One region of the Anaerosporomusa subterranea genome, then DNA from elsewhere that is predicted to be linked to it. Evidence: a T-box and tRNA genes for the amino acid it is inferred to sense, from the RefSeq annotation. Region 1 holds a T-box; the other regions hold tRNA genes.
What was found. A T-box is a leader RNA that pairs with one kind of tRNA and senses whether it is charged. The one in region 1 lies ahead of pheS (phenylalanine--tRNA ligase subunit alpha), so its partner is inferred to be a tRNA-Phe.

Region 1 (3,270 bases):
GAGGGAGTCCGCTTATGCGAGGAACTGCTTGCGTCCGGTTGGGAGATCGAGTTCGGCCTGTTCACTGAATCTGCCGCAAGTCAGGAACGAGCGGCGCAGCTTATTCAGGAAGCCGGTCGTCGCTGTCGAATGACTCAAGTCTCAGAAGCGGTGTTGGCAAAAGCTGCTGAGACTGAACAACCGCAGGGAGTGCTGTTCGCCGCCCGCCAGGTCGTCGTACCAATCAATCAGTTGCTTAGTGCAGAAAATCAAATGTTTGTTGTTGTTGACGGCGTTCAGGACCCGGGAAATTTAGGGACAATTTTGCGCACAGCCGATGCGGCAGGAGCCGATGCTGTTATTGTAACTGCAGGGTCGACTGACCCTTTTAGCGGAAAAGCGCTGCGCGCCAGCATGGGATCCATCTTTCATTTGCCGCTGGCGGTTGGCATTTGTCATGCTGATTTATTAACCGCATTCGGACAGGCGAAGGTCCGATTGTTCGCGACAGCGCTGGAGGCAGCTTCGTGCTATCTTGAAGCAGATTTTCGTGGTTCGCTGGCTGTCGTTTTTGGTAATGAAGGCAAGGGAGTTAGCACTGAACTATTAGCCCACGCGGATCGGAACCTATTTATTCCCATTTATGGTCAGGCAGAATCGTTAAATGTGGCTGCAGCCGCAGCCGTAATTTTGTACGAGGCTGCCCGCCAACGGCGCGGCTGAGCATCCTTGTAATTTATCTGACAGTATGCTATACTAACACTGACAATGAAATGCAGACTTGTGAGCAGAGGAGTGGTCTCACGTGCTTACTGCCGATTTCGTTTGGAGGATGTTTGAAGCAACAGGTTCAGTTACACTGTATTTATTATATCGTCGAATGACGACGCAATAAAAAACATGACGCGATGATGGAGAGAGTAAGTCAGCCACTGCTTTACAGGGAGGGTCCGCCATAGATTGGAAGCGGGTCTAAGACAGACTGACTGAAGTTCACTCTGGAGCGACCGGACTGAAGGTCTCCGCGTAGGTCAGGCGCACCCCAGCGTTATTGGGACAGAGGCGCTCAGCATTGGCTGACGCAATTTGGGTGGTACCGCGGAAGTTGGACTTTCGCCCCTTAGGGGCTGAAAGTCTTTTTTGTTTTACTATAAATCATTCGCAAAAGGTGGAGGTAGCATGAGAGAACAATTGGCAGCGATGCACAAGGAAGCGCTTGCAGAATTCTCCCGCACGAACGGGGTGGAAAGTCTGAATGACTTTCGGGTCAAATATCTGGGCAAAAAGGGTAGCTTGACTGCGATCTTGCGGGGGTTGGGCGCTCTAAGCGCCGAGGAACGTCCACTGATCGGTCAGATTGTCAATGAAATTAGAGCCGAATTAGAGGGACTGATTAGCGCTCGTACTGCAGAGCTAAAAACGGCAGAGCTGAATGAGCGTCTTGCTTCTGAACGGATTGATGTCACACTGCCAGGCCGTAGCCGGCAACTGGGGCATAAGCATCCACTAACGCTTACACTGAATCGAATTAAAGCAATTTTTATGCGAATGGGCTTTGAAATAGCCGATGGTCCTGAGGTGGAAAGCGACTACTATAACTTTGAGGCGCTCAACCTGCCTAAGGATCATCCAGCTCGGGACATGCAGGATTCTTTTTATATCACTGAGGAGATACTTTTACGTACCCACACGTCGCCGGTTCAGGTTCGGACGATGCAAGCGGCGGAACCGAACCAGCCAATTCGGGTTATCGTCCCAGGCAAGGTCTATCGTCGCGATTATGATGCGACTCACTCGCCGATGTTCCATCAAGTCGAAGGACTTGTAATTGACAAAGGTATTCGTTTTTCTGATCTCAAGGGAACACTGCAACTGTTTGCCCGTGAAATATTTGGTTCTGATGTCAATATCAGGCTGCGTCCGAGCTTCTTCCCCTTCACAGAACCGAGCGCAGAAGTTGATGTTTCCTGTGTGATGTGCAAAGGCAAAGGCTGTCGAGTCTGTAAAGGGACTGGTTGGCTCGAGATACTGGGGTCAGGGATGGTCCACCCGCGAGTGCTCGAAATGAGCGGTTTCGATCCCAATCAAGTTAGTGGTTTTGCTTTTGGCATGGGCGTTGAACGGATTGCTATGCTAGTATATGGGATTGACGATTTGCGTCTGTTCTTTGATAATGATAGCCGATTCTTGCGGCAATTCTAAGGGGGGATACGAATGAGAGCGTCATATAAATGGCTGAAGGATTACGTTGAGTTCGATCTGGGAGCAGAACAATTGGCTGATAAATTAACGATGGCTGGCGTGCCGGTTGAGATGATCGAATATTTAGGGGAAAACCTTGAAAATGTGGTTACAGGTAAACTGCTGTCTGTAACACAACATCCAAATGCTGATAAATTGTTTGTTTGTAAAACCGACACTGGCACTGAGGTTGTTACTATCGTGACTGGCGCGACCAATGTTCGTGACGGCCAAATTGTCCCTGTTGCCTTGCCTGGAGCTAAGCTGCCTGTTGGTAAAGAAATTAAACAGGCAGTATTGCGTGGCGTTGAATCATCAGGGATGCTGTGTTCGGCAGAGGAACTGGGCATTGACGCCAAACTGCTTTCAGCAGAAGCAAGGGACGGAATCTTCATTTTGCCGCAAGATACGCCTGTTGGTCAGGACATTAAGGAAGTTCTCGGCTTAGATGATATTGCATTGGAATTTGAGTTGACCGCCAACCGGGCAGATTGTTTCAGCATGTTGGGACTGGCCCGGGAAATAGCTGTTTTAACTGAAGGTGTTTTGAAAAAGCCGATGCTCAACCTGCGCGAGGTCGGCAGTGAACGCACGGTTGACTTAGTTAATATCACGATTGCAGAACCTGAGCTGTGCGCTCGTTTTACTGGCAGAGTGCTGCAAAATGTCAGAGTGTTTCCTTCACCGTTGTGGATGCAGCGCCGTCTGCGGGCAGCAGGCATGAGGCCAATCAATAATGTTGTTGATGTGACTAATTATGTCATGCTTGAGCTAGGTCAGCCCATGCATGCATATGACTATAACCTACTTGCCCGTCACAGCATCATTGTTCGCCGGGCTCAACCTGGCGAGAAACTAACAACGCTTGACGGGGTAAAGCGTGATTTAAGTCCTGAGATGTTGGTCATTGCCGATGCGGTACAAGCGGTCGGCGTGGCTGGTGTGATGGGCGGTTTGGTGACCGAAGTTACGAACTCTACCCAAACTGTACTGTTGGAAGCTGCTGCGTTTCATCCGGCAAGTATTCGGCGCACCGCCCGTGCGTTGGGA
Region 2 (3,270 bases), on a different contig from region 1:
AGTCCGGAACTTATGCACTTTTGGTAACCACCTCCCCAGGAATTACAGGATAATTTTTACAAATATTTTCTTTTTGATTTTGTAGATTCTGTATGGTTTAATGATCAATAAATCCGGTTAAATGCATGAAAAAAGAACAAAGACCACCTCTGCATTAGAAATGCAGGTGGTCTTTGTGACAGCATAAGACTCCTAGTTTAAGCCATGATTCTTATGCCGTATATAGCTGCCGAGAGAACTGTCGGAAAATAAAATACGGCTTCTCAGCTAATAGCTGAGAAGCCGTTATCTATATAGTGGCAGCCCTACCCTTTTTGTCAGCGGTCATTAGTTTCTGCCATCGGAAACAAGACATAAAACGTCGTTCCCTGCGGCCCTGTTTGAAACGCTAGATCGGCATGATGGCGTTCGACAATGTGGCGGCAAACCGCCAACCCGATGCCGGTTCCTTTTTCCTTGGTGGTAAAGAAGGCTGTACCCAGCTTGTGCTGTACCTCCGGAGCAATGCCAGGCCCTTGGTCGGCAATAGATAGCACAACCCGACCTGCTTCTACATAGGTGCGAATGCTCACTTGCCCACCATGCGGCGTAACCTCAGAGGCATTCCTGACCAAGTTTAAAATCAATTGTCGGATGTCGCGTTCTGCCATCAATATTGGCGGCACAGGCCCACCCTTAAAAATCACCGTCGTGCCGGCCATTAACGCGCCAGCATCCAACATCGGCATGAGTATGTCAACCACCGCATCCAGTCGGCCCGCACTCTGATTACTAGGTTTGTTCTTGGCGATGGACAAAAACTCGCTGATGATGCTATTGGCGCGATCAAGCTCCTCAACCATTAAGTCAAAATGAGATGCAAAGCTTGCCAATTCTTTTTTAGCGCGTAGCATTTGCAAAAAACCTCTAACTGTCGTCATGGGATTGCGAACCTCATGGCCAATACTTGCCGCCATCTCGCCGATCAAATTCAGCCGGTCGAGTCGAGCCATTTCCTCAATCGTGTGGCTCTTTTCGCCAGTATCAATTCTCGGTTTGCCCTCAGTATGGAGAAAAAGCAAGTCTGTGCAGCCATCTATCGTCGTTGAGCTTTCTGGCTGGTCGGCAGTAAATTGAGTCTGCTGCTCTGACTCAAAATGAGAATACACCTAAGCTCACCTCCCATGGGGGCCCTTGGAAGCGCTCCCCCAACCTTGCTTATTCTGCAAATCGTTTGTAAAATCCTGTTTAGATAATCTATAAATTGAATATTCTTTTAAATAGATAAAGCTCTGCGCATTTCTGCACAGAGCTTTATCTATTGGTGCCGCAGGGCGGAATCGAACCGTCGACACGAGGATTTTCAGTCCTCTGCTCTACCGACTGAGCTACCGCGGCAAATAAAAATGGCGACCCTGAACGGATTTGAACCGTCGATCTCCGCCGTGACAGGGCGGCATGTTAGACCGCTACACCACAGGGCCGCATAGCAAAGGAAATGGTGGGCGATGACGGGATCGAACCGCCGACATCCTGCTTGTAAGGCAGGCGCTCTCCCGGCTGAGCTAATCGCCCGGGAATGGTGACCCGTGGGGGATTCGAACCCCCGTAATCGCCGTGAAAGGGCGGTGTCTTAACCGCTTGACCAACGGGCCATTTGAAGGTTGTGAGATATTCCAAAAGTGGTGACCCACGATGGACTCGAACCATCGACACCCTGATTAAAAGTCAGGTGCTCTACCAACTGAGCTAGTGGGTCATCGGTCTCACAAGATAAGATTATATCGGAATATGGGTTGCTTGTCAACACTTTGGCTCAATGGATTTTTATGGTAACTTGCAACCCGCAAATTGAGAAGACAGGATTGCCAAACTGCAGAGTACGCAGAGTATGCGGAGGGTCCCACAGAGGGAACCGGATACTTATAGTAGCCCTCTGCGACCACTCTACGATCTCTGCGTACTCTGTGGTTAAGCGTCGCTTATACTCGTGTCTTAAAACATATCCTTCAAGATGATCGTCTGTTCCCGACCGGGGCCGACCGAGACGATGCCAATTTTAATGCCGGTTGCTTCACTGATTGCTTCAACATAGCGACGAGCGTTGACAGGAAGATCCTCATAGCGCTTAATGCCCGAAATCGGCTGTTCCCAACCAGGAAGTTCCTGATATATGGGCTCAACCTGGCCTAATACTTTTAGGCTGGCAGGGAACTCCTTCAACAATTGTCCTTTATATTTATAGCCAGTGCAAATCTTCAAGGTTTTCATTTGATCGAGGATGTCTAAGCGTGTAATCGCCATATAATTGATGCCGCTAAGCAGACCTGCATAGCGAACAACAGCAGCATCTAGCCAACCGCAGCGGCGCGGCCGCCCGGTAACAGTGCCGAATTCACGACCCTGGTTGCGAATATAGTCACCATCCGCATCGAGAAGCTCTGTCGGAAATGGTCCTTCACCTACTCTAGTCGTGTAAGCTTTGACAACACCGACAACGGTATTAATACGGGTTGGGCCTATACCTGCGCCAACGCAAACACCACCGGCAATGGGGTGTGATGATGTTACATAGGGATAAGTGCCATGATCTAAGTCGAGCATGGTCGCCTGAGCACCTTCGAACAGCACTTTTGCACCAGCGTCGAGGGCTTCATTCAACACGCACATCGTATCAGTGACATAGGGGCGAAGTTCTTCAGCATAGGCGAGATATTCTTGCTTCACAGCTTCGTAATCAAAGCCTTCCAAGCCATATACTGCCTGCAGCAGATGATTCTTTGCCGCAATGTTGATTTTCAATTTTTCCGAAAACTCTTCCTCATCCATCAGATCAACGACGCGAATACCGGTACGAGCATTTTGATCCATATAGCAAGGCCCAATGCCGCGCTTAGTGGTACCAATCTTGTTGTCACCACGATATTTTTCTTCTGCCTCGTCCAGCAAGCGATGATATGGCATAACGACATGGGCTCGATTAGAAATCTTTAGTCCAGAGGCATCAACACCCTTGGCTTTCATGCCCTGAATCTCTTCTAGCATAACTTGCGGATCAACAACCACGCCATTACCGACAATACACATCTTGCCATTATAAAGTATGCCTGACGGCAAAAGACGTAGCTTAAACTCTTGCCCATTCACCACTACAGTATGCCCAGCATTACTGCCGCCTTGATAACGTACAACAACATCGGCTTTTTCCGCCAAGTAATCAACGATTTTGCCTTTTCCCTCATCACCCCACTGGGTGCCCATAACAACTACTGATGACATATTCTCCACTCC
Region 3 (3,270 bases), on a different contig from region 1:
AACAATCTTGCCCCGCCAGCCAAAGCCCCGAGCGCGATGGCTTCGTTGCCAGTCATCAGCATGCGTCGTTTAGCAACAGGTGGCATCAGCTTGAACTGTGGCGAGTGCGCATTTTCCGTTGACTACTAGCTAAACCAGCTTGTAATGCCTGAATATTGGTTTTTATCATCGCATCGCCTTTTTTTTGAAATACCTCTTGCACCAGCGGCTCAAGCTGTTCAAAAGTCAGACCCAATATAGCTCCTACCGCCCCTACTGCCACCATATTCTTCGATTGAACCGCTCCCGCTTGTTTAGCCATATCCGAAAACGGTATAGCAACGACTGTTGCTTTGCAATCGTTTGGAACTAAAGGTCCAAATTTGCTATCGGCAATAATCAGGCCGCCTTCGCGCAGTTCTCCCGCACTGACATTGATGGTTTCTTGATCAAATGCAATCAAAATATCAATATGGCCGTTCAATGTGCGCACTGGACGTAACGACACGCGGACTGTGCTACTGGTGTGCCCACCCTTGATTCGGGAAGAAAATTGGCGATACGAATAGATATGGTATCCATTGCGACTTAAGCCGATTGCCAACATTTCGCCAGCACTTTCAATTCCCTCGCCTTGTTGCCCTCCTACCTTCCAAGTTAATTCAGTCAGCATAATAGCACCTCGTTTCTGAAAATCCCCTACTTTACCTTATACAATAAAGGTTTGCAATTGTCAAACGATTACAAAACAAAAAACCTATGCGATTAGTTAGTTATTAGGTTTACGATGAACAAAATAGGCTTCGCGGTTATTCCGCAAAGCCTATTTTAAAGTGCTGTGATGTTTTTATGATATATTGCAAAGCCTGACTACTTTTCCATTTTTGGTGTATCTACCGGTTGCAATATGTGTCGTGCTATTTTAGCTACGCTTAATCTAATTATTCGAGGAGCCAACTGCGATCCCAATTAAAAATGCAGCAATTTCACGCATCGCATTGTCATGACGGTGTCTTTCTCTTTCCTGACGGTGATGCCATTCCCGTTCACTCTCATTATGGCGTCGCCTCATTTCTCGTTCGTGCCGTTCATTTTCTCGGCGCTGCCGTTCAGCATGCTCACGTCGTCTTTCATTATCGTGGTGATGTCTAGAATCTAGTTGTACAATCCGTTGTGAACCGTCATTATGAAAGGGTGAGGCTTCAATTACCGATGCACCAAACCCTACTTGCATGATGCCCACCATTGAATAAATCACGATTTTCTTTGTTAAGCTATTCAAAAAACATCCCTCCAGCTTTTTACTGCCTTCACTATAACATGTAAATGCGACAAAAATATGACAGTTTCAATAAGAATGCTAAATAGCGCAAAATATAAAGCTCTAACCTTCGGCCAGAGCAAGCAACTAAATCACGCATGTCCTTTCATCATCAATAACAACATTACGAAAAGAATCAATCAGGACCAACGGATTATAAAATTAAGCGGCCTACTGAAAACTCAGTAAGCCGCTTCTTAATTGATGGTGCGAGTGACCGGGGTCGAACCGGTACGATTGTCACCAACCGACGGATTTTAAGTCCGTTGCGTCTGCCTGTTCCGCCACACTCGCATAGTAAAATTGCTATGAAACTAAAACCGCCTGGACGGCGGTTTATGAAATTTTGGAGGCGGCACCCAGATTTGAACTGGGGAATAGAGGTTTTGCAGACCTCTGCCTTACCACTTGGCTATGCCGCCAAAACATGGAGCGGAAAACGAGATTCGAACTCGCGACCCTCGCCTTGGCAAGGCGATGCTCTACCGCTGAGCTACTTCCGCATTAGAGTTTATATGGTGCCGCAGGGCGGAATCGAACCGTCGACACGAGGATTTTCAGTCCTCTGCTCTACCGACTGAGCTACCGCGGCGAATAAAAATGGCGACCCTGAACGGATTTGAACCGTCGATCTCCGCCGTGACAGGGCGGCATGTTAGACCGCTACACCACAGGGCCGCATCGCATAATCTATTGTATAGAAACTACCGGGATATGTCAACCACTTTTTAAAAAATCCTGTTCAGGAATTGTTACCAGTTAATCTGCCAATACACGCTTAACAACTTCCTTGATTTGCGAGTGATCGAAGGGTTTAACGATAAAGCCCGAGGCTCCTGCCTTTATGGCATCGGTAATAATCGCTTTCTGCCCGATAGCAGTTACCATAATAATGCGAGCTGTAGGGTCTTCATCACGGATGATCTTAACCGCTTCGATGCCATCCATCACCGGCATGGTAATATCCATTGTCGTTAAATCAGGCTTGTGCTGTCTGTGCAGTTGGACTGCCTGACTACCGTCCCCTGCTTCATCAACCACCTCGTGCCCGTTTTCAACTAATGCTTTTTTCAATATCATTCGCATAAACATCGAATCATCACATACGAGAATTCTGGCCAAACTATGCCCCCCTAACTACAAACCCGCTTTTTGATACAGCTCAAAAAAATGATGAGTTGGCCCAACACCATGACCTAGAGAAAATCCATGCGTAATCGCTCCTGTGATGTAGTATTTTGCTTGTCGCACGGCCTGTTCAATGGAAAGTTTTTGTGCCAACCCAGCTGCTATTGCTGAAGAAAATGTACAACCGGTCCCGTGGGTATGAATCGTATTAATACGCTCGTTCTCAAAATAGACAAAGCTATGTCCATCAAAGAGTATATCACAGGCCGCCCCTTCCAAATGACCGCCTTTTACGACGATATGTTTAGGACCCAGGGCGTGCAGCGCACGAGCAGCTTCTTCCATATCATTTCGAGTGTTCACAGAAAAGCCCACAAGCTCTCCCGCCTCAAACAAGTTCGGGGTAACGACATCCGCCATAGGGAACAACTGTTCCTTTAGTGCCGTCATAGCCTCGGGATGCAGCAGCCGACTACCACTTTTAGAGATCATGACCGGATCAACCACAATAGATTTTGCCTGATATTGGCGCAAAGTGGCCGCTACTGTGCGGGTTATGGCCGCACTTGAAAGCATGCCAATTTTGACTGCACCGACTGGAATATCCTCAAATACAGCAGCGATTTGCGCCGCAATGATTGCTTCGTCCAATTCACGAATCGCGCTGACGCCAAGCGTATTTTGCGCTGTAATGGCAGTTATCGCGCTCATTCCGAAAACGCCTAGAGCAGAAAATGTTTTTAAATCTGCTTGTATTCCGGCTCCGCCGGAAGAATCAGATCCTGCAATCGTTAGAGCTGTTGCAAGCATGAATATCGTCCTTTCTTACCTTAAACATTATC

Region 2: it encodes a tRNA-Phe, which carries the amino acid that the T-box ahead of pheS (phenylalanine--tRNA ligase subunit alpha) is inferred to sense. The anticodon was not compared.
Region 3: it encodes a tRNA-Phe, which carries the amino acid that the T-box ahead of pheS (phenylalanine--tRNA ligase subunit alpha) is inferred to sense. The anticodon was not compared.

What each region holds. Positions count from the first base shown of each region.
Region 1 covers NZ_LSGP01000012.1:15,909-19,178, reverse strand. The annotation lists gene AXX12_RS03385 (TrmH family RNA methyltransferase) at 1-702, shown strand, start outside; gene AXX12_RS20090 (YqzL family protein) at 785-874, shown strand; T-box leader at 879-1,103, shown strand; gene pheS (phenylalanine--tRNA ligase subunit alpha) at 1,180-2,181, shown strand; gene pheT (phenylalanine--tRNA ligase subunit beta) at 2,194-3,270, shown strand, end outside.
Region 2 covers NZ_LSGP01000020.1:186,589-189,858, reverse strand. The annotation lists gene AXX12_RS13295 (ATP-binding protein) at 318-1,148, opposite strand; tRNA gene AXX12_RS13290 (tRNA-Phe) at 1,302-1,377, opposite strand; tRNA gene AXX12_RS13285 (tRNA-Asp) at 1,387-1,463, opposite strand; tRNA gene AXX12_RS13280 (tRNA-Val) at 1,479-1,554, opposite strand; tRNA gene AXX12_RS13275 (tRNA-Glu) at 1,560-1,634, opposite strand; tRNA gene AXX12_RS13270 (tRNA-Lys) at 1,663-1,738, opposite strand; gene AXX12_RS13265 (adenylosuccinate synthase) at 1,975-3,258, opposite strand.
Region 3 covers NZ_LSGP01000013.1:482,709-485,978, forward strand. The annotation lists partial or broken gene AXX12_RS06005 (2-oxoacid:acceptor oxidoreductase subunit alpha) at 1-652, opposite strand, end outside; gene AXX12_RS06010 (hypothetical protein) at 917-1,261, opposite strand; tRNA gene AXX12_RS06015 (tRNA-Leu) at 1,506-1,594, opposite strand; tRNA gene AXX12_RS06020 (tRNA-Cys) at 1,648-1,722, opposite strand; tRNA gene AXX12_RS06025 (tRNA-Gly) at 1,729-1,803, opposite strand; tRNA gene AXX12_RS06030 (tRNA-Phe) at 1,817-1,892, opposite strand; tRNA gene AXX12_RS06035 (tRNA-Asp) at 1,902-1,978, opposite strand; gene AXX12_RS06040 (response regulator) at 2,060-2,422, opposite strand; gene thiD (bifunctional hydroxymethylpyrimidine kinase/phosphomethylpyrimidine kinase) at 2,438-3,238, opposite strand; gene AXX12_RS06050 (hypothetical protein) at 3,259-3,270, opposite strand, start outside.